One region of the Mesorhizobium sp. P2_C5_2 genome, then DNA from elsewhere that is predicted to be linked to it. Evidence: predicted binding sites of a transcription regulator. Region 1 holds the regulator's gene; each other region holds the start of a gene.
The links. Region 1 encodes LexA, which represses DNA repair genes until DNA is damaged. Its sites were predicted from a motif close to TGTTCNNNNTGTGTTCNG; they were not measured.

Region 1 (5,988 bases):
CCGCCATGTCGCGCAACTGGCCGGATTTGTAGTTGACGTGGTTGACCAGGATGACCGCAACGCTGTCGTCGATCAGCTCCTCGATTGCGGCGGCGTCGACACCCTCCAGCCGCAGCCGCGTTCCCGGCCGGGTCGAGGCCACGCCTTCGGCCATGTAGAGGTCGGTCGGGAAACTGTCGCCCTCGGCAACGATGACCGACCGATCCGGCCGCATGCCGAGCGCGGCGTGCAGCAGCTTGTAGATGTTGATCGAGGTTGTGTCGCAGACCACCGTCTGCCCGTTGGCCGCGCCGATCAGTCGTCCGAGCTGATCTCCGAGTTCCACCGGCATGTTGAACCAGCCTGCGGTGTTCCAGGCGCGAATGAGATCCTGCGCCCATTCCCGCGTCGCGGCCTGCTGCAGTTCGCTGAAGACGGCTGGTGACGCGGCACCCAGCGAATTGCCGTCGAGATAGATCACGCCCTCCGGCAAGACAAAGCGTTCACGCATGGAACGCAGCGGATCAGCGGCATCCATAGCTTCGATTGCAGCGAGATCGGGTGTCATGCTCATGATCCGGTGCCCTCCATGGACAAACGCACTCGGCGGAGCCTGCCCGCCCAAACATGCCGGCGATCTTGAGCGGTCCTCCGGAAGCTGTCAAACATTATATATAATTTACGCAATGAAAGGCTTTGATATATAATCATCAGCCGAGCAATCTGTCTAATGGGTCACGATGCTGGATGACGAGCAGTCCTCGAAGACGGAAGCGGCCTATCGGCTGCTCAGGCGCGATATTCTTGCGACCCGGCTGGCGCCTGCCGCGCCGTTGAAGCTGAGCACGCTGCGCGGCACCTATGGTATCGGCTGGACGCCGCTGCGCGAGGCGCTGTCGCGGCTGGAGGCCGAACGGCTTGTGACGGCCATCAGCAACCGTGGGTTTGCGGTCGCTCCCGTCTCTCGGGCGGAGCTCGAGGACTTGTCGCGTGCGCGGCTGGTGGTCGAACTGCCCTTGCTGGTGGAATCGATCGAGAAGGGCGACCGTCAGTGGGAAGACGCGGTCGTTACCGCCCATTATCGTCTCTCACGGTGTGGGTCCGTTCTCGACGATCCCTCCGATGATGCCGTCGACGTGTGGTACGAAAAACATGATGCCTTCCACGCGGCGCTGCTCAATGCCGCGACATCCAGCTGGCTGCTGCGCTTCAATGCGACGATCTCCGACCAATTGCATCGCCATCACCGCTTTCTGGGCCTGGCCCCAACGCTGCGCGCGGCTGCCGGCCGCAAGGATGGACACCAGAAGGCCATGGAGGCCCTGCGCGACGCCGTGGCGATCGAACACCACACCGCACTGATGGAAGCAGCCCTTGATCGCGACACTGAGCGCGCAAAAACACTGATGACCGTTCACATCGGCTACACGCTGCAGGTCTATGCCCAGAGTGAACCGGGCGGCGCGGCGGATGCGGCGCAGCCCCACCCGAAAAAGCAGCGGCGATCGGGCAAGGCGTGAACCAGCCCAGATGACGCAGACCCTCGGCACTTCAGTCTCGTTTAACACCGTTGCCGGCAAACGAGCGCAGGCGCTGTCTGCGGCGTGCCGATGTTAAGCTGAACAAAACGTCAACACATTCATTAAACTTTAAATGGTTGCGGAACACAACTGGAACAGATAGTGTTTGTTCTGGGTTTGTTTTTTCCGATTCTGGTTTCAGAACCCCGGGGGGCCGCGATGCTGACGCGTAAACAACATGAGCTTCTGATGTTCATCCATGAACGCCTGAAGGAGAGCGGAATCCCGCCGTCTTTCGACGAGATGAAGGAGGCGCTGGACCTCGCCTCCAAGTCCGGCATTCACCGCCTGATCACGGCGCTCGAGGAGCGCGGTTTCATTCGCCGGCTGCCGAACCGGGCGCGCGCGCTGGAAGTGCTGCGGCTGCCCGACTCGATCGCGCCCGGCCTCAATGCGGCGAGGAAGTTTTCGCCAAGCGTCATCCAGGGCAGTCTCGGCCAAGGTGGCGTGGGGCAAGGCGGTCTCGGCCGGCAGATCAAGCCGGCCTCATCGTCGCGTTCGATGTCCGCCGGCAATGACGATGCGGTTTCCGCGGTGTCGATCCCGGTGATGGGACGCATCGCCGCCGGTGTGCCGATCGACGCCATCCAGCACCAGACGCATTCGATCTCGGTGCCGCCGGACATGATCATGGGCGGCGAACACTACGCGCTTGAGGTCAAGGGCGACTCGATGATCGAGGCCGGCATTTTCGACGGCGATACGGTCATTATCCGCAATGCCGACACCGCCAGCCCCGGCGAGATCATCGTGGCACTGGTCGACGAGGAGGAAGCGACGCTGAAACGCTTCCGCCGCAAGGGCGCCTCGATCGCGCTGGAAGCCGCCAACCCGGCTTATGAGACGCGCATCTTCGGGCCGGATCGGGTCAAGGTGCAGGGCAAACTCGTCGGATTGATCCGGCGTTACTGAACCGGCTCAGGTTTGTACGCCGGCTTCGCCGACCTTTCAGGCTGCTTGTAGGGCGGCAGGCCGCGCGCTTCGCGTGAGAAGCGGCGTTGCTCGTGCCAGGGACGATAAGGCTTGTCGACGGCGAAGCGGATGGTTGGCGCTGTCGCGGCCAATCGCGGATCGAAGAAGACGGCGGCACTGCCGTGGCGGGCAAGCTGCTTCTTCGTCACGACCAGCACCAGCGGGTCGCGGCACGGATTGTAGGCGGTGGCATCGTCGATGACGATCAGGCTCGCGAAAGCGCAGGCCGGCCGGGCCGTCTTGCGATCCTTCGCCAGCGCGATGATGGCACCGGATGGATGCCGAGCAATGCAGAGATCGCTCCTGCAATAGAAGGGCGCGCCTGGCGGCAGATCGAGTGGATCGAGATCGAACCGCGTGTCTGTTGCCTCGAATATCTCAGGCGGGATAATCGTTTCGGCCCTCAGCGCGCGTTTCCAGTTATCTGTGGTGAATTCGTTGAAGCGTTCGCGATTGAGCGCGAGTTCGCCGCCACCGATAGGCACAGCCACCAAATGCGCATCCTCGGAAATGAGCACATCAGGCGTGCGCACCTGCGGCACCGTCAACAGGCCGGCCAGCGCGAAGGGAATGGCCGCCAGCCTCAGCCAGGTGGTGGCCATGGTTGCAATGACGAGGGCGACCGCCACCAGCAGCACCGAGCGGATGGAGATCAACCCGACGGCATCGACCGGCGAGCGCTCGGAAATCCAGGCCGATATAGCGATCATCGCGGTCAGGCCCTTGCCCATCACATAGAGGAACGGCCCATCGGCGCCGAACGGCATAGCCAGCGCGCTGAGCACGGCGAACGGCATGACCACCAGCGAGACGATCGGCATTACTGTGAGATTGGCGAGTAGGCTGAGCGGCGACACGCGCTGAAAATGCCAGATGGCAAACAGCACGGTAGCACTGCCAGCGATAATCGAGGTCATGGCAAGGCCGCCCATGGCCAGCAGGAATTTTCGCGACAGGAAGCCGACAAAGGAGCGTTTCGCCGGCGGCGGCCTCACCTTGTCGGCGCGGTAGTCGGCCCAGCCGGCATAGGCGCCGACGAGCGCGGCGGTTGCGGCAAACGACATCTGGAAACTGGGGCCGACGACCTCATGCGGCGACACCAGGATGACGGCGATGGCCGAGATCGCCAGATTGCGCATGGTGAGCGCAGCACGGTCGAACAGCACCGCGACGAGCATGACCCCCAGCATGATGAAGCTGCGCTCGGCGGCAACCACGACGCCTGAAATGACGAGATAAGCGGCGATGGAGACAAGGGCCGCGGCGGCCGCATATTTCTTGACTGGCCGGCGCGAGGAGAAATCCGGAAACAGCGCAAACGCACCCCGCAGCAACGCCATGATGGTGCCGGCAACCAGCGCCATGTGCAGGCCGGAAATGGAGATGATGTGGTAGATGCCGGTGCGCCGCATCGCCTCGTTGACCTCGTCCGGAATGCCGGCGCGCACGCCGACTATCAGCGCTGCGGCAATCTCGCCTTCGGCTCCGCCGATCTTGCCCCTGATATGATCGGCAATGTTTTCGCGCGCATTCTCAATTGCCGAAGAGAGCCGTGCGGTCAGCGGCAGCGGTCCTTGCGCGGCGATGGTTTTGGGATTGCCGAGAAAGAAGCCGCTACCGCCGATGCCGGTGAAATAGCTGTCGAAGGAGAAATCATAGCTCTCCGGCCGCACCGGACCGGTCGGCGGCAACAGCCTGGCATAGCCGGTGATCAGGGAGCCGGCTGTCATATCGGCGGGAACAGTGCGCGCCGAGAGCCTGACCCGCTCCGGCGCGTAGCGCAGCTTGGGGCGAGCGGTCGAAATCACGTCGAGCGTCAGCCTGACGCGGCCGTTTTCCATCTGCTCAAGACTGACGACGCGGCCGGTCAGCCGTGTTTGAATCTCGGAACCGAGCATTTGCGTTCCGGCACGCCAGGTCTCGACCTTGACGGCGACGACGCCGAGCGCGCACAGCATCGCGGCCATAAAACACAGATGCGTCCTCGGCCAGGACCGCGCGACGGCTGCGCAACAGGCCGCGAGCAGCACAATGGCGATTGGCTGGGCAAAGCCCGGCTCGCTGGCCAGCGAGAAGTAAAGGACCACGCCGGCCGCCAGGAAAACCGGCACCAGCAGAAAGGCAACGCCACGGTCGAGTTCGGTGACGGCGGCCACGGCAAGGCTGCGACGGATTGCTGGCCATGTCGAACGGCGTAGCAGCCTGCGCAAACGGATGGCGGATGCGGGCACGGCGACCGGCACCGACGCAGTGTCATCCGGAGACAAAGGCCGGAGGCCAGGTCGCGTCTCGGGCAGCACGACGGGCATCGGCTCGGCATGGGGACTGTCGGCAAACAGGGAGCGTTCGTTGACGCTTGTCGCAGCGCCCTCGCCTTGATCCACGCCCCGGCCACGTCCAGCCATCGGGTCTGCCCCTTGCGCCCCAGACCTCCTATGCTACATGAACGCGCAAAGCGCGAAAGTCCGCGCGATCACGCCCCGCTTTCCAGCTTTGCCCGAGAATTGCCATGTCCAACAAAATAGCCATGTCCAACAGGGTGGTCACCCGTTTTGCCCCCTCGCCCACCGGCTACCTTCACATCGGTGGCGCGCGCACGGCGCTGTTCAACTGGCTGTATGCCAAGCACACCGACGGCACGATGGTGCTGCGCATCGAGGACACCGACCGCGAACGCTCCAGCGCCGCGGCAACCCAGGCCATTCTGGACGGGCTGACCTGGCTCGGCCTGTCCTGGGATGGCGAGGCCGTCTCGCAGTTCGAGCGCGCGCCGCGCCACCGCGAGGTGGCCGAGGAACTGGTGCGCCTGGGCAAGGCCTACTACGCCTACGAGACGCCGGCCGAGCTCGAGGCGATGCGCGAGGCGGCGCGCGCCAAGAGCCTGCCGCCGCGCTACAATGGCGCTTGGCGCGACCGCGCCCCCTCCGAGGCGCCCGCCGGCGTCAAAGGCGCCATCCGCATCAAGGCGCCGACCGAGGGCGAGACCGTGGTGCACGACCGCGTGCAGGGCGAGGTGCGCTTCCCCAACAAGGATCTCGACGATTTCATCATCCTGCGTTCGGATGGCGTCCCGACCTACATGCATGCCGTCGTCGTCGACGACCACGACATGGGTGTCACCCACATCATTCGCGGCGACGACCACCTGACCAATGCCGCGCGCCAGACGGTCATCTACAACGCCATGGGTTGGGAGGTGCCGTCCATGTCGCACATCCCGCTGATCCATGGGGCCGACGGCGCCAAATTGTCGAAGCGGCATGGCGCGCTCGGCGTCGAGGCCTACCGCGCCATGGGTTATCTGCCCGAGGCACTGCTCAACTATCTGGCCCGCCTCGGCTGGAGCCATGGCGACGACGAGGTGATGTCGATCAAGGACATGATCGCCTGGTTCGACATTGGCGACGTCAACAAGGGTGCGGCGCGCTTCGACTTCGCCAAGCTCGATGCGCTGAAC
Region 2 (5,988 bases), on a different contig from region 1:
GATCGTGTCGCGGCCGGCGCGGCCAAGGCTGCGGGCGGCGCCAGGCGTGGAAGGCGTCGCAGGAAGCGCGGCAGGCGTGGCCGCAGCAAAGCCCAGACACCGGCGAGCACGCACAGCCAGAAGACGATCCGCGCCAGCTGGATGAGATCGAGCAGCTTCATCAGGTCGATCAGCGACAGCCAGTAATCGATGACCGGATTGGCGGCGCCGAACAAGAGCAGGAACACCGCGCCAAGCGTCACCGGCATGACCCAGACGATGACAGACGCCAGGCGGATGCGGCGGCCGCCAAGCCGGCGCACCGTGCGGCGCCAGCGGAAGAAGTCGCTGATAAGGCGCAGCGGCGCTGCGACCAGGAACAGCGCGATCTGGCCGGCAATGCGGGCGATGCGGTGCTGCAGCCGTCCTGCCAGGGACAGCGCAAACACGACCAGCGCCACAAGCGCGACCGCGACCGACAGCGGGCTGACATTCTCGGCCAGCGGCAGCAGCGCGACGAACAGGACGGCAGGCTTGAGCCAGGGCCGGGTGGAATTCAGGGCGGCAGGATGAACAGCGACGACCGCACCGGCAATCACGATGGCAAACAAAAGGACAGTGATCCCGGCGGGCTGGCCATAGAAGAAAAAATCCGCCAGCGCGGCGAGCAGGACGGCGATGCCGAAGCGGCGGCAAAAGGTCGGCGTGAAGGTCGATGTCATGCTCGGACTTTCCTGATGGGCTGGATCCGGCCGGCGGGCGGGCGGATAAAAGGGAGCAGGCTTGCCTCCGGGCAAGGGCGGGCTTCCGGCCGCGGCGGGTCGACCAGCCACCAGCTTTCGCTGCTGAGACGATAGGGCAGGGACCAACGGTGGGTGTTTCGCTGTTGCATGCCGCTGTTGTCGCGGGCCCGCATGGAGGCGCCGGGGCGGAGCGGAGGAGGTTTTCCGCAGAGATGTGCAGTTTTCGTGCAGGAACCAGCCTCCTTCTCCCCGTTCACGGGGAGAAGGTCCCGGCAGGGGGATGAGGGGCAGCGCCGACGTCGGCGATCACCAGCTGCACCCTTGCCTCACCCGCCCTCACGCGGCATAGATCGGCCATGACAAGCGAACCCTATCGCCCGCGCCGCTCGGTGCTTTACGTCCCGGCCTCCAACGACAAGGCGCTGGCCAAGATCGCAGAGCTGGCCTGCGATGCCGTCATCATCGATCTCGAAGACGCCGTCGCGCCCGCCGACAAGGTCGCGGCGCGCGAAAAATTGGCTGGCATTTTCGCCAGCCGGCCAGTTGCCAACCACTATGGGCGGCGTTGCGAGATGATCGTGCGCGTCAACGCGCTGTCCAGCGAATGGGGCAACGATGATCTGCTGGCCGCGGCAAAATTCGAGCCCGACGGCATCCTGTTGTCCAAGGTCGCCACACCGCGCGACATTCTGGAAGTCGGTGATGTGCTCGACGACAATTTTGCTCCCGACAGCGTCAAACTCTGGGCGATGATCGAGACGCCAAAGGCCATGCTCAACATCGGCGCCATCGCCGAGCTCGGCCGCGACCCGGCCTCGCGTCTCAATTGTTTCGTTGCCGGAACGAACGATCTGATCAAGGAGACCGGCATTCTGGCGACGCCCGACCGGCGCTATCTCGTGCCCTGGTTGATGCAGATGGTGCTGGCGGCGCGCGCCGGCAGCATCGACATGCTCGACGGTGTCTCCAACGATTTTCGCGATCCTGACGCGTTTGCGCGCGAATGCACGGAAGCCGCCGCCATGGGCTTCGACGGCAAGACGCTGATCCACCCGGCCCAGGTCGACGCCGCCAACCATGCCTTTGCGCCCGCGCCCGAAGCCCTGGCCGAGGCGCGCGCGGTGAGCGATGCTTTCGCCTTGCCGGAAAATGCCGGCAAGGGCGTGATTGCGCTGAACGGCAGGATGGTCGAGCGGCTGCATCTGGCGCAGGCCGAAAAACTGCTGGCGAAAGCCGCCGCCATCGGCGCATGATTGCCTAAGCCGGCTAGCAAGAACTCACGACAGGACTAAAACCATGAAACTCTACCGCTTTCTGTCCGCTCCCGACGATTCCACCTTCAGTCACAAGGTGACGGCGGCGCTGAACAAGGGCTGGCATTTGTTCGGCTCGCCGACCTACGCCTACGACAAGAAAACCAAGTCGATGCGCTGCGGCCAGGCGGTGGTGAAGGATATCGACGGCCACGAATACGGGCCGGATACCAAGCTGAGCGACTGGTAGGCTTTGCCGGCGCCGACGCAGGCTGTGTCGAGATTCAGGTCAGGCCGAGCCGAGAATGGCTGATACCGAGAACCGGAGCGGAGCGTACTTGAAGTACGTGAGCACCGGCCTACGCCGGCCATAGCCTTAACTGCCGCAACCACTCATGCAGGCTTCGGCCGGCGAAGGCCGGAAGCGCAGGTATCTGCCGTTCGCAGGCCAGCCTCGCCTGAGTATCGACGCAGCCTTACTCGGCCGCCTCTTCGAGCTTCTCCATATCATCGTCCGACAGGCCGAAGTGGTGGCCGATCTCGTGGATCAGCACATGGGTGACGATGTCGCCCAGCGTCTCTTCGTTCTCGGCCCAGTAGTCGAGGATGGCGCGGCGGTAGAGGGTGATGCGATTGGGGCCTTCGCCGGTCTGCGGGTTCCAGCGCTCGGCGATGCCGCGGCCCTCGAACAGGCCGAGCAGGTCGAACGGCGTCTCCAGCGACAGATCGTCCATGATCTCGTCGGTCGGGAACTCGGCGATCTGGATGACGATCTCGCCGGTCAGCTTGCGAAAGTCGTCCGGCAGATGCGCATACGCCTCCAGCGCCAGGAACTCCATTTCCTCGATCGAGGGCGAGAGTTCGTCGTGCCAAGTGCGGGTCTTGTAGATGCGGGCCATGCTTTAGTCCTTTGATCCCGGCATATAGGCTTTCCCTCGGGAATCGGCAAATGAGCGCGGCTGTCGTCCGTCTTCTCGATTCGCGGACAGGAATAAATTCCGCATGACTCCGCTTGACTCTTCCGGCACCCTCTGGAATCTATAGGAACATAACAGGAACAATTGTGAGAGAAACTGACCGTCATGGCGACATCAGCCGTGGCGCGGGAGACTGTTTTTGCCCTGCGCCGCCAGATCGCGAAGATCGAGGGAACGCTGCCCGAGCGCTTGGCCGCGCCGGCTGGCGAGCGGGCCCGCGCGCGTGCTGACGGCAATGTCGGTGCTGCTCCGGAACGCGATACCGATGTCACCATTATCCGGCGCGGCCTTGCCGTGGCTTCGCCGGATGCTTTCCTGCCCACCGGCGTCGAGCGCCTCGATGCCGCGCTGAGCGGCGGCCTGCCGAAAGCCGCACTGAGCGAAATCCATGGCCTCGAGACCCGCAATGCCGGGGCCGTCGCCGGCTTCGTGCTGTCACTGGTCAGCCTGATCCTCAAGGGGCAGAATCTCCCCGTTCTGTGGATCGGCACGTCGGAGATTTTTCGCGAGGCCGGCTTCCCCTATGCCAGGGGATTGCAGGGCCTGTTCGGCATCGCGCCGGAGCAATTGCTGTTTTCCGAGGCGCCGAAACTCACCGATGCGCTGTGGGTGGCCGAGGAGGCCGCGAAGATGACGGCGCTCGCCGCAATCATCCTCGAGATACGCGGCAGCCCGCAGCGGCTCGACCTCACCGCAACGCGCCGGCTGCACGCCCGCGCCCAAAGCGCCGGCCGGCCGGTGTTCCTGCTGCGCCAGGCCGGCGAGGCCGAACCGACCGCCGCCCCGGTGCGTCTCATCGTGTCGGGCGCACCCGCAACATCGCGCCGGACCATCGCCGGGCCGCTCGCCGGCTCGATCGGCCGCCCTGCCTTCACCGTCAGCATCGGCAAGAGCCGCACGGCTCTGCCCGGACAATTCACACTGGAATGGAACCCCGATGAGCACCGTTTCGAAGAGAGAAGGCCAGAGAATTCTGTCGCTGTGGTTCCCGCATCTCGGGGCGGAGCGGATCCTGCGCCAGCGCCTGGGACGGTCGTGGCGTTCCCGGCCGTCGGGTCATTTGCCGCCATCTCACCCACCGCTGGTAATCAGCCATCGCGACCGCAACGCCCAGCGCATATCAGCCCTCGACGAGCGGGCTGAGGCGCTGCACCTGAAGCGCGGCATGGGCATTGCCGACGCGCGCGCCATGCATCCCTCGATCGACATTGTCGAGGCCGATCCGGAAGCCGATCGCCGGCTGCTCGAAGGCCTCGCCGACTGGTGCGATCGCTACACGCCGCTGGTGGCGCTCGACGGCGCCGACGGGCTTTATCTCGACGTCACCGGCTGCACGCATCTGTTCGGCGGCGAACGCGCCATGCTGGACGACATTCTTGCGCGCTTTTTCCAGCAGGGTTTCGATGTCCGCGCCGGGCTTGCCGCGACGCCGGGCGCCGCCTGGGCGGCGGCGCGCTTCTGCGGCGACCGCATCGTTCCCTCCGGCGAGGAGGAAGCGCTGCTCTCCCCCTTGCCGCTGGCAGCACTGCGCATCGAGCCTGATATCCGCGCCAGCCTGGAAAGCGTCGGCCTGCGCACCGCGGGCGCCGTCATGGCCGCGCCGCGTGCCCCGCTCGCCCGCCGCTTCGGCGCCAGCTTGCTGTTGCGCCTCGACCAGGCGCTCGGCCGCCTCGACGAGGCGGTTTCGCCGCGTCTGCCTGTAGCGCCGCTTTCGGTCGAACGCCACCTCGCCGAGCCGGTCGTGCTCACCGCCGAGATCGAGCGGCTGGTGGAAATGCTGGCGGTGACCTTGAAGGTCGATCTCGAACGCCGCGGCGAAGGCGCCCGGATGCTGGCGCTGCTGTTGTTTCGCGTCGACGGCGCCGTCAGCCGCATCGCTGTCGGCACCTCGCGGCCCCTGCGCGAACCGAAGCTGATCCAGCGCCTGTTCCACGAGCGACTTACCGCGCTCGAACAGGACATCGATGCCGGCTACGGTTTCGATCTGGTGCGGCTTTCCGTTCTGGCGGCCGCCGCCTTCGACATGCAGCAGGCCGATCTGACCGGCGAGACCGAGGATGACGGCGCCGACATTGCGCTGTTTGCCGACCGCATCCGCGCCCGGCTCGGCGACAATGCTGTGCTGAAAGCGGTCGCCGTCGAAAGCCATCTGCCGGAGCGCGCCGTCGCCACCATCCCCTTCTCGGAAGCGCCGCAACGGACCACGCCACCGAAAAAGCCGGACCGGAAAGACGCGCCGCCCGCAACCATCTTCCCGCCGGAGCGGCCGATCCGGCTGTTCCGTTCGCCCGAGCCGATCGAAGTGCCGGCGACCGAAATGCCGGAGGGGCCGCCGCTGCACTTCCGCTGGCGGCGCGCGCTCTACCGGGTCACGCGTGTGGAGGGACCCGAACGTATCGCCGCCGAATGGTGGCATGAAGCCGTGAGCGACCCTGTCACATCGACTCGTGACTATTTCCGCATCGAGGATGCCGACGGCCGCCGCTACTGGCTCTACCGGCAAGGCCTTTACGGCAACCCGCAGGTGCCGCCACGCTGGTTCATGCATGGGGTCTTCGCATGAACGCATTGACCGTCATCCCCTATGCCGAGTTCGGCATCCAGTCGAACTTCTCCTTCCTGCGCGGCGCCTCCAAACCGGAGGAGTTGGTCGTGGCGGCCAAGCTCATGGGATTCTCCGCGATTGGCCTTGCCGATCGCAACACCGTGGCCGGCGTCGTACGCGCTTGGCAGCAGGCCAAGGCGGAAACTTTCTCTTATCACCCCGGCTGCCGGCTGGTGTTCGAAGACGGCACGCCTGACATCCTCGCCTATCCGCAGGACCGCAAGGGCTGGGGGCATCTCTGCCGCATGCTCACCCAAGCCAATCTGCGCGACGAAACCGAAAAGGGCGCCACTCTTCTCCAACGCAGCGACCTGCTCGAATGGGGAGATCTGATGTCGCTGGCGATCCTGCCTGATCTGACGGCGGGCGCTAGCGACGGGCTGGCCCTGCTGCACCAGCTAAAGGATCGCTTCGGCAGGAATCTGCGACTA
Region 3 (5,988 bases), on a different contig from region 1:
GGTCGAGGATGCTGCGCTTCAGCCTGGAGATGATGGCGTCGGCCGCCAGCTTGGGCAGGATCAGCCGGCTGGTCAGCCCGGCGCAGACGATGCCGAGCACTATCTCGGCGCAGCGCGCGACAGCGAGATCGACGATCACATGCGGTTGGCCGAAAGCCGGCAGCCCGATGATCATCGCGGTATAGCCAGCAAGGGCGGCGCCATAGGCTTCCGGGTTGCGCAGCAGCGACGAGACCAGGGTGCACATGCCGATCCAGACGGACAACGCCGTGACCAGCAGCCAGGGATTGGTGCCGAAAATCGAGGTGATGCCGATCGCCGCAAGCCCGCCGGCCAATGTGCCGAGCAGCCGGTAAAAACCTTTCGCCAACACCATGCCGGCGACCGGCTGGGCGACAATGAAGACCGTCATCATCGCCCATTGCGGGTGGTCAAGTTTCAGCGCGTAGGCAACGAGAAGCGCGATCAGGCCGGCCGAAACGGTGCGCAGAGCGAAAATCCAGTCTGAGCGGGTCGGCTGCGTCAGTCCCGCCAAACTGGTTTCGAAGTAGCTTTTCAGCCGCGCCCAGATCACAAGCTGGTCTCCGTATCAGAAGCGCAGGCTAGACCGGCCGACGCTCAGATATCCAGCACTTCCGTCGCGGCGAATTCAGCGCGTTCCTGGATGAAGCGGAAGCGCGCCTCGGGCTTGGTGCCCATCAGCGCATCGATCGCATCCTTGGTCGCCGCCACGGCATCGATCACGTCGACCCTGAGCAACGTGCGCTTCCTCGGGTCCATGGTGGTTTCCTTGAGCTGCGCGGCCATCATTTCGCCGAGGCCCTTGAAGCGGCCGATCTCGACCTTGGCGCGGCCGGTAAACTCGGTGCGCAAGAGCTCGTCCTTGTGTGCATCGTCGCGAGCGTAGGCAACCTTGCCGCCTTGCCGGATCGAATAGAGCGGCGGCACCGCCAAATAGAGATGGCCGCCGTTCACCAGGTTCGGCATCTCCTGGTAGAAGAAGGTGATCAGCAGCGAGGCGATGTGGGCGCCGTCGACGTCGGCGTCGGTCATGATGATCACGCGGTCGTAGCGCAAATCCTCGTCGCGGTATTTTGAGCGTGTGCCGCAGCCGAGCGCCTGGATCAGGTCCGAAATCTGCTGGTTGGCCGCCAGCTTGTCGGTACCGGCGCTGGCGACGTTGAGGATCTTGCCGCGCAGCGGAAGGACGGCCTGGCTGGCGCGATCGCGCGCCTGCTTGGCCGAGCCGCCGGCCGAATCGCCTTCGACGATGAACAGTTCGGCACCCGCGGCGGCATTCTGGGTGCAGTCGGCGAGCTTGCCGGGCAGCCTGAGCTTGCGCACCGCGCTCTTGCGCGACACTTCCTTTTCCTGGCGCCGGCGCACCCGTTCGTCGGCGCGCGCGATCACCCATTCCAGCAGCTTCGAGGCTTCCTGCGGATTGTCGGCCAGCCAATGGTCGAAGGGATCGCGGATGGCGGTCTCAACGATGCGAATGGCTTCGATCGTCGCCAGCCGGTCCTTGGTCTGGCCGACAAATTCCGGCTCGCGGATGAATACAGACAGCATGCCCGCCGCCGAGATCATGACGTCCTCGGAGGTGACGATCGAAGCGCGCCTGTTGCCGACGAGGTCGGCATAGGCGCGAAGCCCGCGCGTCAGCACATTGCGAAAGCCGGCCTCATGTGTGCCGCCTTCGCCGGTCGGGATGGTGTTGCAGTAGGAATTGATGAAGCCGTCGCCGCCGAACCAGGTCACTGCCCATTCCAGCGAGCCGTGGCCGCCCTGTTTCTCGCTCTTGCCGGCGAAGATTTCGCGCGTCACCTGGAAGTCGTCACCGAGCGACGCCTTGAGATAGTCCTTCAGGCCGCCGGGGAAATGGAATTCCGCCTTGGCCGGCGTCTGGTCCTTTTCCTTGATCAGCGACGGATCGCAGCTCCAGCGGATTTCGACGCCGCCGAACAGATACGCTTTCGAGCGCGTCATGCGGTAGAGCCGCGCCGGCTCGAAGGCAGCGCCCTTGCCAAAAATCTGCTCGTCGGGATGGAAGCGGATTTTTGTGCCGCGGCGGTTGTGCACCTCGCCGAGGTGCTCCAGCCCGCTCACCGGAACGCCGCGCGAGAATCTCTGGCGGTAAAGCTGACGTCCGCGTGCGACCTCGACTTCGAGATGGTCCGACAGCGCATTGACGACGGAGACGCCGACGCCGTGCAGGCCGCCGGAGGTTTCATAGACCTTGGAGTCGAATTTGCCGCCCGAATGCAGCGTCGTCATGATGACTTCGAGCGCCGGCTTCTTGAATTTCGGATGCGGATCGACCGGAATGCCACGGCCATTGTCGGTAACGGTCAGAAATCCGTCGGCCGAAAGCTCGACATCGATGAAGGTGGCATGGCCGGCGACCGCCTCGTCCATCGAATTGTCGATGACCTCGGCGAACAGATGGTGCATCGCCTTGTCGTCGGTGCCGCCAATATACATGCCGGGACGGCGCCGCACCGGCTCCAGCCCTTCCAGCACCTCGATGTCGGCAGCGCTGTAGCCTTCGCTGCCATCCTTGGTGGCAACAGGGCGTTTCGCGGCCTGCACCAGCGGATCAGCCGGGCGCGCGGTCGCGCGGGCAGGTTGCGGCTGCTTTTCCAGATTGCCGAAAAGATCGTTGTTGTCGTCCATGCCTGCCATAGAATCCGGTGCCGCGAATCACCCGCCGATACTGCCACGCTTTTCAGCGCCAAGCGACGGAAGTTCCTGTTACGTTCGGGGATTTAACCCCTTCTTATCCTAAAACCTTTCGATAACCAAGCCGGCGAAAATAGGTCCGTGCGGAGCGCCCGGGATTCCTGAATCTTTAACTATGCGGCCTAGCGTGGCCTCAACAAATAAAAGACCATCAGGTGTCAGGGGTTAGTTGTGAGGGGCAAGGCCATAACCATGATCGGCATCGCCGCCGTTTTCGGCGCGATCTCGATCTTTGCCGCGGATTTCTGGGTTAAAAGCCAGGCCAAGGCCGATGCCGAGGAAAAGACGGCATCGATCCCGGCGCCCGTGACCCCCAAGGTCGAGTTCAAGACCATCGTCGTGGCCAATGCGCCGCTGCGTTACGGCATGGAACTGGACCGCGCGCAACTCACCGAAATCCCGTGGTCGGAAGGCTCGGTGCCGCAGGGCGCCTTCACCACCATCAATGCATTGCTTGCCGAAGGCAGCCGCGTGGTGCTGTCGCCGATCGAGATCAACGAGCCGGTGCTGATCAGCAAGCTGTCGGGGCCGAATGGCCGCGCGACGCTGTCCAACATGATGACGCCCGGCATGCGGGCGGTGACCATCCGCACCGATGAGATCGCCGGTGTTGGCGGCTTCGTGATGCCGGGCGACCGGGTCGACGTGGTGCTGACGCGCGATGCCGGCGAAATCCAGGAAGTGGCCAAGAACGCGCAAGGCGCGGCCGGCTCCACGGTCACCTCCGAGATCGTCGTCTCCGACGCCAAGGTGCTGACCGTCGGGCAGGGCGCCGACCAGCGCCAGACCACGCCGCAGATCGCCAATTCCGTGACAATCGAGGTGACAACGGACGGCGCCCAGAAAGTGGCGCTCGCCCGCACCGTCGGCACCTTGTCGCTGTCGCTCCGCTCGGCCGCCGATGGTGGCACGGCCAAGGACGGCGTCACCACCATCTCATCCTTCGGCGGTTCGGTCGCCTCCGGCGTCCAGGCTGCGGCCGGCGCGCTGTTCACTGCCGCGACGAAGGAGCCTGAGAGGCCGAAATTCAAGACGATCATCGTGACGCGCGGCACGCAGGTCGAAGAATACCAGGTTCCTGCGCGGGACCAGCCATAACTGCCGGTGGGGACCGGACGAGGGACGGGACAGATGTCGGGACTTCATGCATATCGGATGACGAAAAGGCTGCGCCCAATGCGGGCGCTTGCGGTAACGGCTTGTCTCGCCGCGGCCGCCATGCTCGGCCTCAGCGCGCCGGCCAGGGCCGACAACGACATCGTCTATGTGTCGTCGACCAAGAATGCGTCGATCAAGGTTGCCAAGGGCAAGCCGAAGACGATCATGACCAATGCCGCGTTCTATCAGATCGTCATCGGCGATCCGGAGATCGCCAACGTCAATCCGCTGACCGACAAGTCCTTCTATGTGCTGGGCAACAATCTCGGCACCACCGGCATCGCGCTGTTCGACGAGAACAAGCAGCTGGTCGGCACCGTCGACATCGAAGTGACGCTGGACACCGACCAGCTGGCCAGCACCATTCGCGCCAGCGTGCCGGACGCCAACATCAAGGTTGGCTCGGCCAACGGCCGCGTCGTGCTGTCGGGCGAGGCCGATGACGCCGTCGCCGCCGAGAAGGCGAGCAAGATCGCCAGCCGCTTCTCCGGAAATGAGGAAGTGATCAATTCGGTCAACATCTCGTCGTCGCAGCAGGTTCAGCTCAACGTTCGCTTCGTCGAGATCAACCGTCAGGCCGGACAGGATCTCGGCGCCAAATACAGCGCCAATTTCGCGTACGGCCTTGGCGGGCGCGACGTCACCATCGAGCCTGGCTCGCTGCCAGCGGCCGGCAATGGCGAGATCATCGGCCGGCTGCTGTCGAACGGCCTGTCGATCGACGTCGCCATCAAGGCGCTGGAGGAGCGTGGCCTTGCCAGGCGGCTGGCCGAGCCGAACCTGATCGCCCGTTCGGGCCAGACGGCAAGCTTCCTCGCCGGCGGCGAGTTCCCGATCCCGGTTTCCGAGGACAATGGCAAGATCTCCGTCAGCTACAAGAAATACGGCGTCAGCCTGGATTTCACGCCGACCGTACTGAAAGACGGGCTGGTCAGCCTCGACATCGCGCCGGAAGTGTCCTCGATCGATGCCTCGGCCTCGTACAATATCGGTACGATCTCGGTGCCGGGCTTTATCGTGCGTCGCGCCAGGACATCGGTCGACCTGAAGAACGGCCAGAGCTTCATGATCGCCGGTCTGCTGCAGTCGCAGAACGACATCACCACCTCGCGCCTTCCCGGCCTCGGCAAACTGCCGGTGCTCGGTTCGTTGTTTTCCTCGAAATCCTATCAGCGGCGCGAGACCGACCTGGTGATCATCGTCACCCCTTATCTGGTCAAGCCGGTCGATCCATCGAAGAAGCTGCTCGAACCGACCGACGGCACGCAGCCGGCCAGCAATGTCGACTATTTCCTCAACAACACCGAGGAAGTGAAAACGTCCGACGCCAACCGTGCAATGGCAATGGCCAGCGGCAGCACGGCGCAGTCGGCCCCGGTCACCACGGTCGGGCATTTCCTCGACCTGCCGAAGGATTGAAGCCATGCGCGTGGGACCATGCATCGCCCTGCTGCTCGCCGGCCTCGCCAGCGCCTGCACCAGCGACGACTATATCCGCAGCGAAGGGCCGACGACGGCCGCCGGCAACGCGCAAGCTGCCAATACGGCCATGCAGATGGTCGATCCCTGGAAGTACGGCGTCCAGAACACCAGGCTGCTGGTGCCGGCGCAGCGCAGTGACGCCGCGGTGAACGCCGCCGATCAGGCGGCTGCCGCCAAGGCCGTGCAACCAACAGCGACAACCGATTGATTTGCCTGGCGATTTGACCGGGAATGACCTGACAGGCTGACAAAATGGCAAGCGGCATCAAGACCAAGAAAATCCTGCTGGTGTCCAGCGACCGGACCTTTGTGCAGGATACGCGCACCGCTTTCGCGGCCTCGGAGGTGATCCAGCTTTCGACCGTCGAGAAGAACATCTCCGAACTGCGCGGCGAGGTCCAGGAAGCCGATTTCGGCGCGCTCATCGTCGACATGGATGCGGCAAAGCTGGAAGAGATCGAGTCGCTGCAGCGCATCATGCGCCGGCTCGAAGGCCGCGTTCCCGTCGTCGTCGTCACCCAGGAGTTCAACGCGGCAGCGGTGCGCATCCTGGTGCAGCTCCAGGTCGCCGATTTCCTGGTCAAGCCGATCACCACTGCCGATCTGGTG
Region 4 (5,988 bases), on a different contig from region 1:
AAGGTTTTCTTCTCGGCCGGCCGGCGCCTTTCTGCGAACTTTTCGCGCTGGCGCATGGCGACCATGCCGCCTTTGCGATCAGGATGGTGCCTGTCGAACTGTCGCCTGGTCAGGCCGTCGCCTGACGTCCTGCGCCCACAATTACTTCGGCAGCGTATACGCCATCACATAGTCGCCCGGCTTGGTGCCGACCGAGCCGTGGCCGCCGGCGACGATGACCACGAACTGGCGGCCATCGGCGACCGTGTAGGTCATCGGTGTCGACTGCCCGCCGGCCGGCAGCCTCGCCTGCCAGAGCTGCTTGCCTGACGTCACGTCATAGGCGCGGATATAGTCGTCCACCGCCGCGCCCAGGAAGGCGACGCCGCCAGCGGTGATCATCGGCCCGCCAATGCCGGGCACGCCGACTTTCAGCGGCAAGGGCAACGGCGTCATGTCGTAGATGGTGCCGTTGCGGTGCTTGTAGGCAATCTTGCCGGTCCGCAGATCCGCTCCCGCGACATAGCCCCATGGCGGCGCCTGGCAAGGGATGCCGAGCGGCGACAGGAACGGTCCCATCACCACCGCGTAAGGCGCGCCCTCATTGCGGTTCAACCCCTGCTCGCTGCCCTTGGTGTTGTCGCCCGGCGGCGGCACGTCCGCGCGTGGCACAAGCTTGGAGGTGAAGGCGAGATAGGTCGGCATGCCGAACATCACCTGGCGAACCGGATCGACGGCGACGCCGCCCCAGTTGAAGACGCCGAAATTGCCGGGATAGATCAGCGAACCCTGCACCGAAGGCGGGGTGTAGCGGCCTTCATAGCGCAGCTTCTTCAGTTCGATGCGACAGGCCAGCTGGTCGAACATGGTGATGCCCCACATGTCGGCGCCGGTCAGCGGCTTCGGATTGAAGGACAGATCCGATTCCGGCTGCGTCGGCGAAGTGTGGTCGCCTTCGATGGCGCCGCCAGGTGCTGGCACTTCCTTGACCGGAATGATCGGTTCGCCGCTGCGCCGGTCGAGCACATAGAGGTCGCCCTGCTTGGTCGGCCCGACCAGTCCCGGCACAACGCCGGCAGCGGTGGTGATGTCGACCAGCGTCGGCTGCGCCGGCACGTCCATGTCCCAGAGGTCGTGATGCACGGTCTGCCGCACCCAGCGCAATTGCCCGGTGGCAAGATCGAGCGCGGTGATCGACGAGGAAAACTTCTCGACATTGGCGCTGCGCCCGGCGCCGAGCTGGTCCGGCGTCTGGTTGCCGAGCGGCACATAGAGCAGGCCGAGCTTCTCGTCGGCGCTCGACGTCGACCACATGTTGGGCGAGTTGGCGGTGTAGGTCTGGCCTGCCGGCAAGGGCGTCGTCTGGTCCGGATTGCCGGAATCCCAGTTCCACACCAGGGCGCCGGTGTCGACATCGAAGGCGCGGATGACGCCGGACGGCTCCTGCGTCGAATAATTGTCGTTGACCGCGCCGCCGACGATGATTTTGCCGCCGACGATCAGCGGCGCCGAGGTCGAATAATAGTAGCCCGACTTCGGGTATGGCATGTTGGTCAGCAGGTTGAGCGTGCCGGCTTCGGCGAAGGACGGGCAGACCTGGCCGTTGGCGGCATCAAGCGCGATCAGGCGCGCATCCGAGGTCGGCAGATAGACCCGCGTCGCACAGGGCTGGCTCGCCGCAATCTTGGCATCGGCATAATAGGATACGCCGCGGCAAGTCTGGTGTTGGCGGTCCTTGTCGAGCTTGACCTTGGGATCAAAGCGCCACTTCTCCTTGCCGGTCGCGGCATCGATGGCGATGGCGAAATTATGCGGCGTGCAGATGTAGAGCGCATCGCCGATCTTTAGTGGCGTCACCTGGTAGGTGGTCTCGCCGATGTCGTCCGGACCCTTGACGTCGCCGGTCTGGTAGGTCCAGGCCGGCTGCAATTTGGCGACGTTGTCAGGCGTGATCTGATCGAGCGGCGAATAGCGCTGGCCATAGGGCGTGCGGCCATAGAAGTGCCATTCGCCGGGAGGCACATTGCCGCCGAGATCGGCCGTCGGCGTCACCTTGTCGGCGCTGAGGTCGCCGGCAATGTCCTTGGGATCGGCGGTCATCGAATAGCCGGCGACCGCGAGCGATGCGAGCACCGCCAGAATGAGCGGCGCGCGCGCATCGGGGCCGGTCAGTCCTCGCCTTGCCCATGGCGTCAGCAGCCACAGCGCCAGAAGCACGATGACGCCGCCGCGCGGGCCCAGTTCCCACCAGTCGAAGCCGATTTCCCACACCGCCCAGGCCAGCGTGCCGATCACGATCGCCGCGTAAAGCCACAGCGCCGTCGACTTGCGCCGGAAGAGCAGCCAGGCGGTGATCAGGAAGGCGAGACCGGTGATGACATAGTACCAGCTGCCGCCCAGCATCACGAGCCGGATGCCGCCGCCGCCAAGTGCCAGGCCGATGAGGAACAGGATGAGGGAGGTGAGGACGACAGCCAAGACGATACTCCTTCGACTGATGCGCGTTCCGCGACGCGGCCATGGGCAGCCGGCATCCCGTCCCTGCCCCCGAAGGTACAACTTTCTCCCGCCCGCCGTGCCTGTCAAGCAAGGCTGACCGCACAGGTTGAGAACAAACCTTGCTTTTGCCCTCTCGCGTCAGCTTAGCGCTGCAGCACATCCATGAGATTTTGACCGGTGGCACGCTGGACATGCGCAACGACCATCTCGGTCGGCACCTGGGCGATCGGCCTCTATGTCTGCACCCTGCATTTTCCAGCACTCGACCTCATCCACCATGATCCATGCGCGGCGCGAGATGCCTTCCATGTCGCCGACAAGATCGGCGAGCGGATGCGGGCTGCAGCCAAGTAGGCCGGCCGAGAGGTTTTGCACAGGCCACCGGGCGCCGGGGCGATAATATTCGCACGGCGCCCGGGAATCTGGCTTCCAAACCGGAACAAAACGTAGACACTTCTGGTCTTTCGCCGCCGAATCACTACATTCGGTGCGATGTCCGGCTTTTCGGAAGACATGCCCTTTTTTGACGAACCCAATGCGCGGCCCGCGGCCCCGTCGGGCATAGCCGCGCGCGCCATGGCCGCCCGCAGCGGCCACAACAGTGCGCCCGATTATCTCAGTGGCCTCAACCCGGAGCAGCGGCTGGCGGTCGAAACCACCGAAGGCCCGGTCCTGGTGCTGGCCGGCGCCGGCACCGGCAAGACGCGGGTGCTGACCACCCGCATCGCCCACATCCTCGCCACCGGCAGGGCCTTCCCGTCGCAGATCCTTGCGGTGACCTTCACCAACAAGGCCGCGCGCGAGATGAAGCAGCGAATCGGCCATCTGGTCGGTGAGGCGGTCGAGGGCATGCCCTGGCTCGGCACCTTCCACTCGATCGGCGTCAAGCTGTTGCGTCGTCATGCCGAACTGGCCGGGCTGAAATCCGATTTCACCATCCTCGACACCGACGATGTCGTGCGGCTGATCAAGCAGCTGATCCAGGCCGAGGGCCTCGACGACAAGCGCTGGCCGGCCAAGCAGTTCGCGCAGATGATCGACGGCTGGAAGAACAAGGGCCTCGGTCCCGCTGACATTCCCGAAGGCGATGCCCGCAGCTTCGCCAACGGCAAGGGCCGCGAGCTCTACAAGGCCTATCAGGAACGGCTGCAGACGCTGAACGCCTGCGACTTCGGCGACCTTTTGTGCCACCCGATCCGCATCTTCCGCGCCAATCCGGACGTGCTCAAGGAATACCACAAACGCTTCAAATACATCCTCGTCGACGAATACCAGGACACCAACACCGCGCAATACATGTGGCTGCGCTTGCTGGCGCAAAGACCAAGCGGGTCACAATCGCCAAGTGGGCCACAACCGCCAAGAAGTGGCGCTCCAGGTGGCCGCGTTCCAAATCCTAGCCCGTCGTCCAGGACTCCTGATCGAACTGAGGCGGGCAGCTACAAACCTGCGGCGCCAAAAGATGATCCTTCGGAAGAAGGTAACTACGTTAGACCAAACACCTCCTACGGCTGGGATGTTCCGGCCGAAGGCCGCAAGCCCGACCGGGCGTCCGAGCCGTTGCGAGGCCCGCGCGGAGGGCCCGCGCCGGCAGGCGCGGAACAGCCCGTGAGCGAAAACAAAGTAAACATCTGCTGCGTCGGCGACGACGACCAGTCCATCTATGGCTGGCGCGGCGCCGAGGTCGACAATATCCTGCGTTTCGACAAGGATTTTCCGGGCGCCACGATCATCCGGCTGGAGCGCAATTACCGCTCGACCGCGCACATCCTCGGCACCGCCTCGCACCTCATCGCCCACAATGAGGGCCGTTTCGGCAAGACGTTGTTCACCGAGAAGGTCGCCGAGGACGACGAGAAGGTGCATGTCCACGCCGCCTGGGATTCCGAGGAGGAGGCGCGCGCCGTCGGCGAGACCATCGAGACCTACCAGCGCGCCAAGCATAAGCTCAACGACATGGCCATTCTTGTCCGCGCTTCCTTCCAGATGCGCGAGTTCGAAGACCGCTTCGTCACGCTCGGCCTCAACTACCGCGTCATTGGCGGCCCGCGTTTCTACGAGCGCATGGAAATCCGCGATGCGCTGGCCTTCTTCCGCGTCGTCGCGCAAGGCGCCGACGATCTCGCCTTCGAGCGCATCGTCAATGTGCCCAAGCGCGGTCTGGGCGAAGCCACCATCCGCCAAATCCACGACACGGCGCGCGCGTTGCGCATCCCGATGCTGGAGGCAGCCGCCAAGCTCGCAGAAAGCGACGAGCTGAAGCCGAAGCCACGCGCCGCTCTGCGCGAAGTGGCGGCCAATTTCGAGCGCTGGCAGAAGGCGCTGGAAACCACGCCGCACACCGAACTCGCCGAGACCATTCTGGAGGAGAGCGGCTACACCGACATGTGGAAGAACGACCGCTCGGTCGAAGCGCCGGGACGGCTGGAGAATCTGAAAGAGCTGATCCGCTCGATGGAGGAGTATGAATCGCTGCGCTCCTTCCTCGAACATGTCGCCCTGGTCATGGACGCCGAGCAGAACGCCGAGCTGGATGCGGTCAACATTATGACCCTGCATTCGGCCAAGGGCCTCGAATTCGAGACCGTGTTTCTCCCCGGCTGGGAGGAAGGCCTGTTCCCGCACCAGCGCGCGCTGGATGAAGGCGGCCGCTCCGGCCTGGAGGAAGAGCGCCGCCTCGCCTATGTCGGCCTGACCCGTGCCAAGAAGAACCTGCATTTGTGGTTCGTCTCCAACCGCCGCATCCATGGCCTGTGGCAGTCGACCATCCCGTCGCGTTTTCTGGACGAACTGCCGGAAGCCCATGTCGAGGTCGCCGAAAGCGGCAACAGCTATGGCGGCTATGGCAATTCCTATGGCGGCGGTTCGTTCGCCTCGGGCCGTGGCGGCCAGGGCGCAGGACGGCAGAACCCCTATGGCGCCTCGCGCTTCGACAATGTCGGCGCGGAAAAATCCGGCGCCTTCTCCAACACCTATGCGACGCCCGGCTGGCAGCGTGCGCAGGCCAACCGCACGGAGGCGACCGACCGCAACTGGGGCTCGCGCTCCGGCCACCAGGTCGAGCGCATCGGCTATGGCGAGACCGACAGTGGCTACGGCGCCGGCCGAACCTCGGTCAAAGGCCGCACCATCGACGGCGAACTGGTCGCCAAATCCGTCGCCGACACGCCGTCGCCCTTCAGCGTCGGCGACCGCGTCTTCCACCAGAAATTCGGTAACGGCAACATTTCCAACATCGAAGGCAACAAGCTGACCATCGACTTCGACAAGGCTGGCCAGAAACGCGTGCTCGACGGGTTCGTCGCGGCGGTGTGAGTAGCTCTAAGCCTAGCCCTCACCTGTACCTTGCCTGGTTCCACTTATGGCCGAGCAGCGACAGGATGATGATCAGGCCGTTGAAGAACTGCACGTAGAAGCCGCTCAATCCCGCCGCCACGACGCCGGTCTGGATGAACGACACGGTGACCGCGCCGATCGCTCCACCGGCAACCGTGCCGATGCCGCCCCAGG

Region 2: AC1D1B_RS04925 (ImuA family protein) is a predicted target of LexA. The motif match lies at 3,018-3,035, and genes of this name have one in related genera.
Region 3: parE (DNA topoisomerase IV subunit B) is a predicted target of LexA. The motif match lies at 2,744-2,761, and genes of this name have one in related genera.
Region 4: AC1D1B_RS20690 (UvrD-helicase domain-containing protein) is a predicted target of LexA. The motif match lies at 2,914-2,931, and genes of this name have one in related genera.

What each region holds. Positions count from the first base shown of each region.
Region 1 covers NZ_JBFUDV010000004.1:614,130-620,117, reverse strand. Annotated here, with positions in the region: gene kynU (kynureninase) at 1-553, opposite strand, end outside; gene AC1D1B_RS18235 (GntR family transcriptional regulator) at 720-1,499, shown strand; gene lexA (transcriptional repressor LexA) at 1,719-2,471, shown strand; gene AC1D1B_RS18225 (ComEC/Rec2 family competence protein) at 2,465-4,936, opposite strand; gene gltX (glutamate--tRNA ligase) at 5,059-5,988, shown strand, end outside.
Region 2 covers NZ_JBFUDV010000001.1:1,031,286-1,037,273, reverse strand. Annotated here, with positions in the region: gene AC1D1B_RS04945 (DUF4153 domain-containing protein) at 1-701, opposite strand, end outside; gene AC1D1B_RS04940 (HpcH/HpaI aldolase/citrate lyase family protein) at 1,079-1,975, shown strand; gene AC1D1B_RS04935 (DUF1737 domain-containing protein) at 2,019-2,225, shown strand; gene AC1D1B_RS04930 (metallopeptidase family protein) at 2,452-2,874, opposite strand; gene AC1D1B_RS04925 (ImuA family protein) at 3,058-4,095, shown strand; gene AC1D1B_RS04920 (DUF6504 family protein) at 4,013-5,515, shown strand; gene AC1D1B_RS04915 (error-prone DNA polymerase) at 5,512-5,988, shown strand, end outside.
Region 3 covers NZ_JBFUDV010000005.1:904,164-910,151, forward strand. Annotated here, with positions in the region: gene AC1D1B_RS22865 (FUSC family protein) at 1-574, opposite strand, end outside; gene parE (DNA topoisomerase IV subunit B) at 619-2,673, opposite strand; gene cpaB (Flp pilus assembly protein CpaB) at 2,932-3,837, shown strand; gene AC1D1B_RS22880 (type II and III secretion system protein family protein) at 3,916-5,316, shown strand; gene AC1D1B_RS22885 (hypothetical protein) at 5,321-5,587, shown strand; gene AC1D1B_RS22890 (CpaE/TadZ family protein) at 5,632-5,988, shown strand, end outside.
Region 4 covers NZ_JBFUDV010000005.1:460,223-466,210, reverse strand. Annotated here, with positions in the region: gene AC1D1B_RS20705 (putative bifunctional diguanylate cyclase/phosphodiesterase) at 1-125, shown strand, start outside; gene AC1D1B_RS20700 (glucose/quinate/shikimate family membrane-bound PQQ-dependent dehydrogenase) at 142-2,457, opposite strand; gene AC1D1B_RS20695 (hypothetical protein) at 2,656-2,832, shown strand; gene AC1D1B_RS20690 (UvrD-helicase domain-containing protein) at 2,971-5,793, shown strand; gene AC1D1B_RS20685 (ABC transporter permease) at 5,813-5,988, opposite strand, start outside.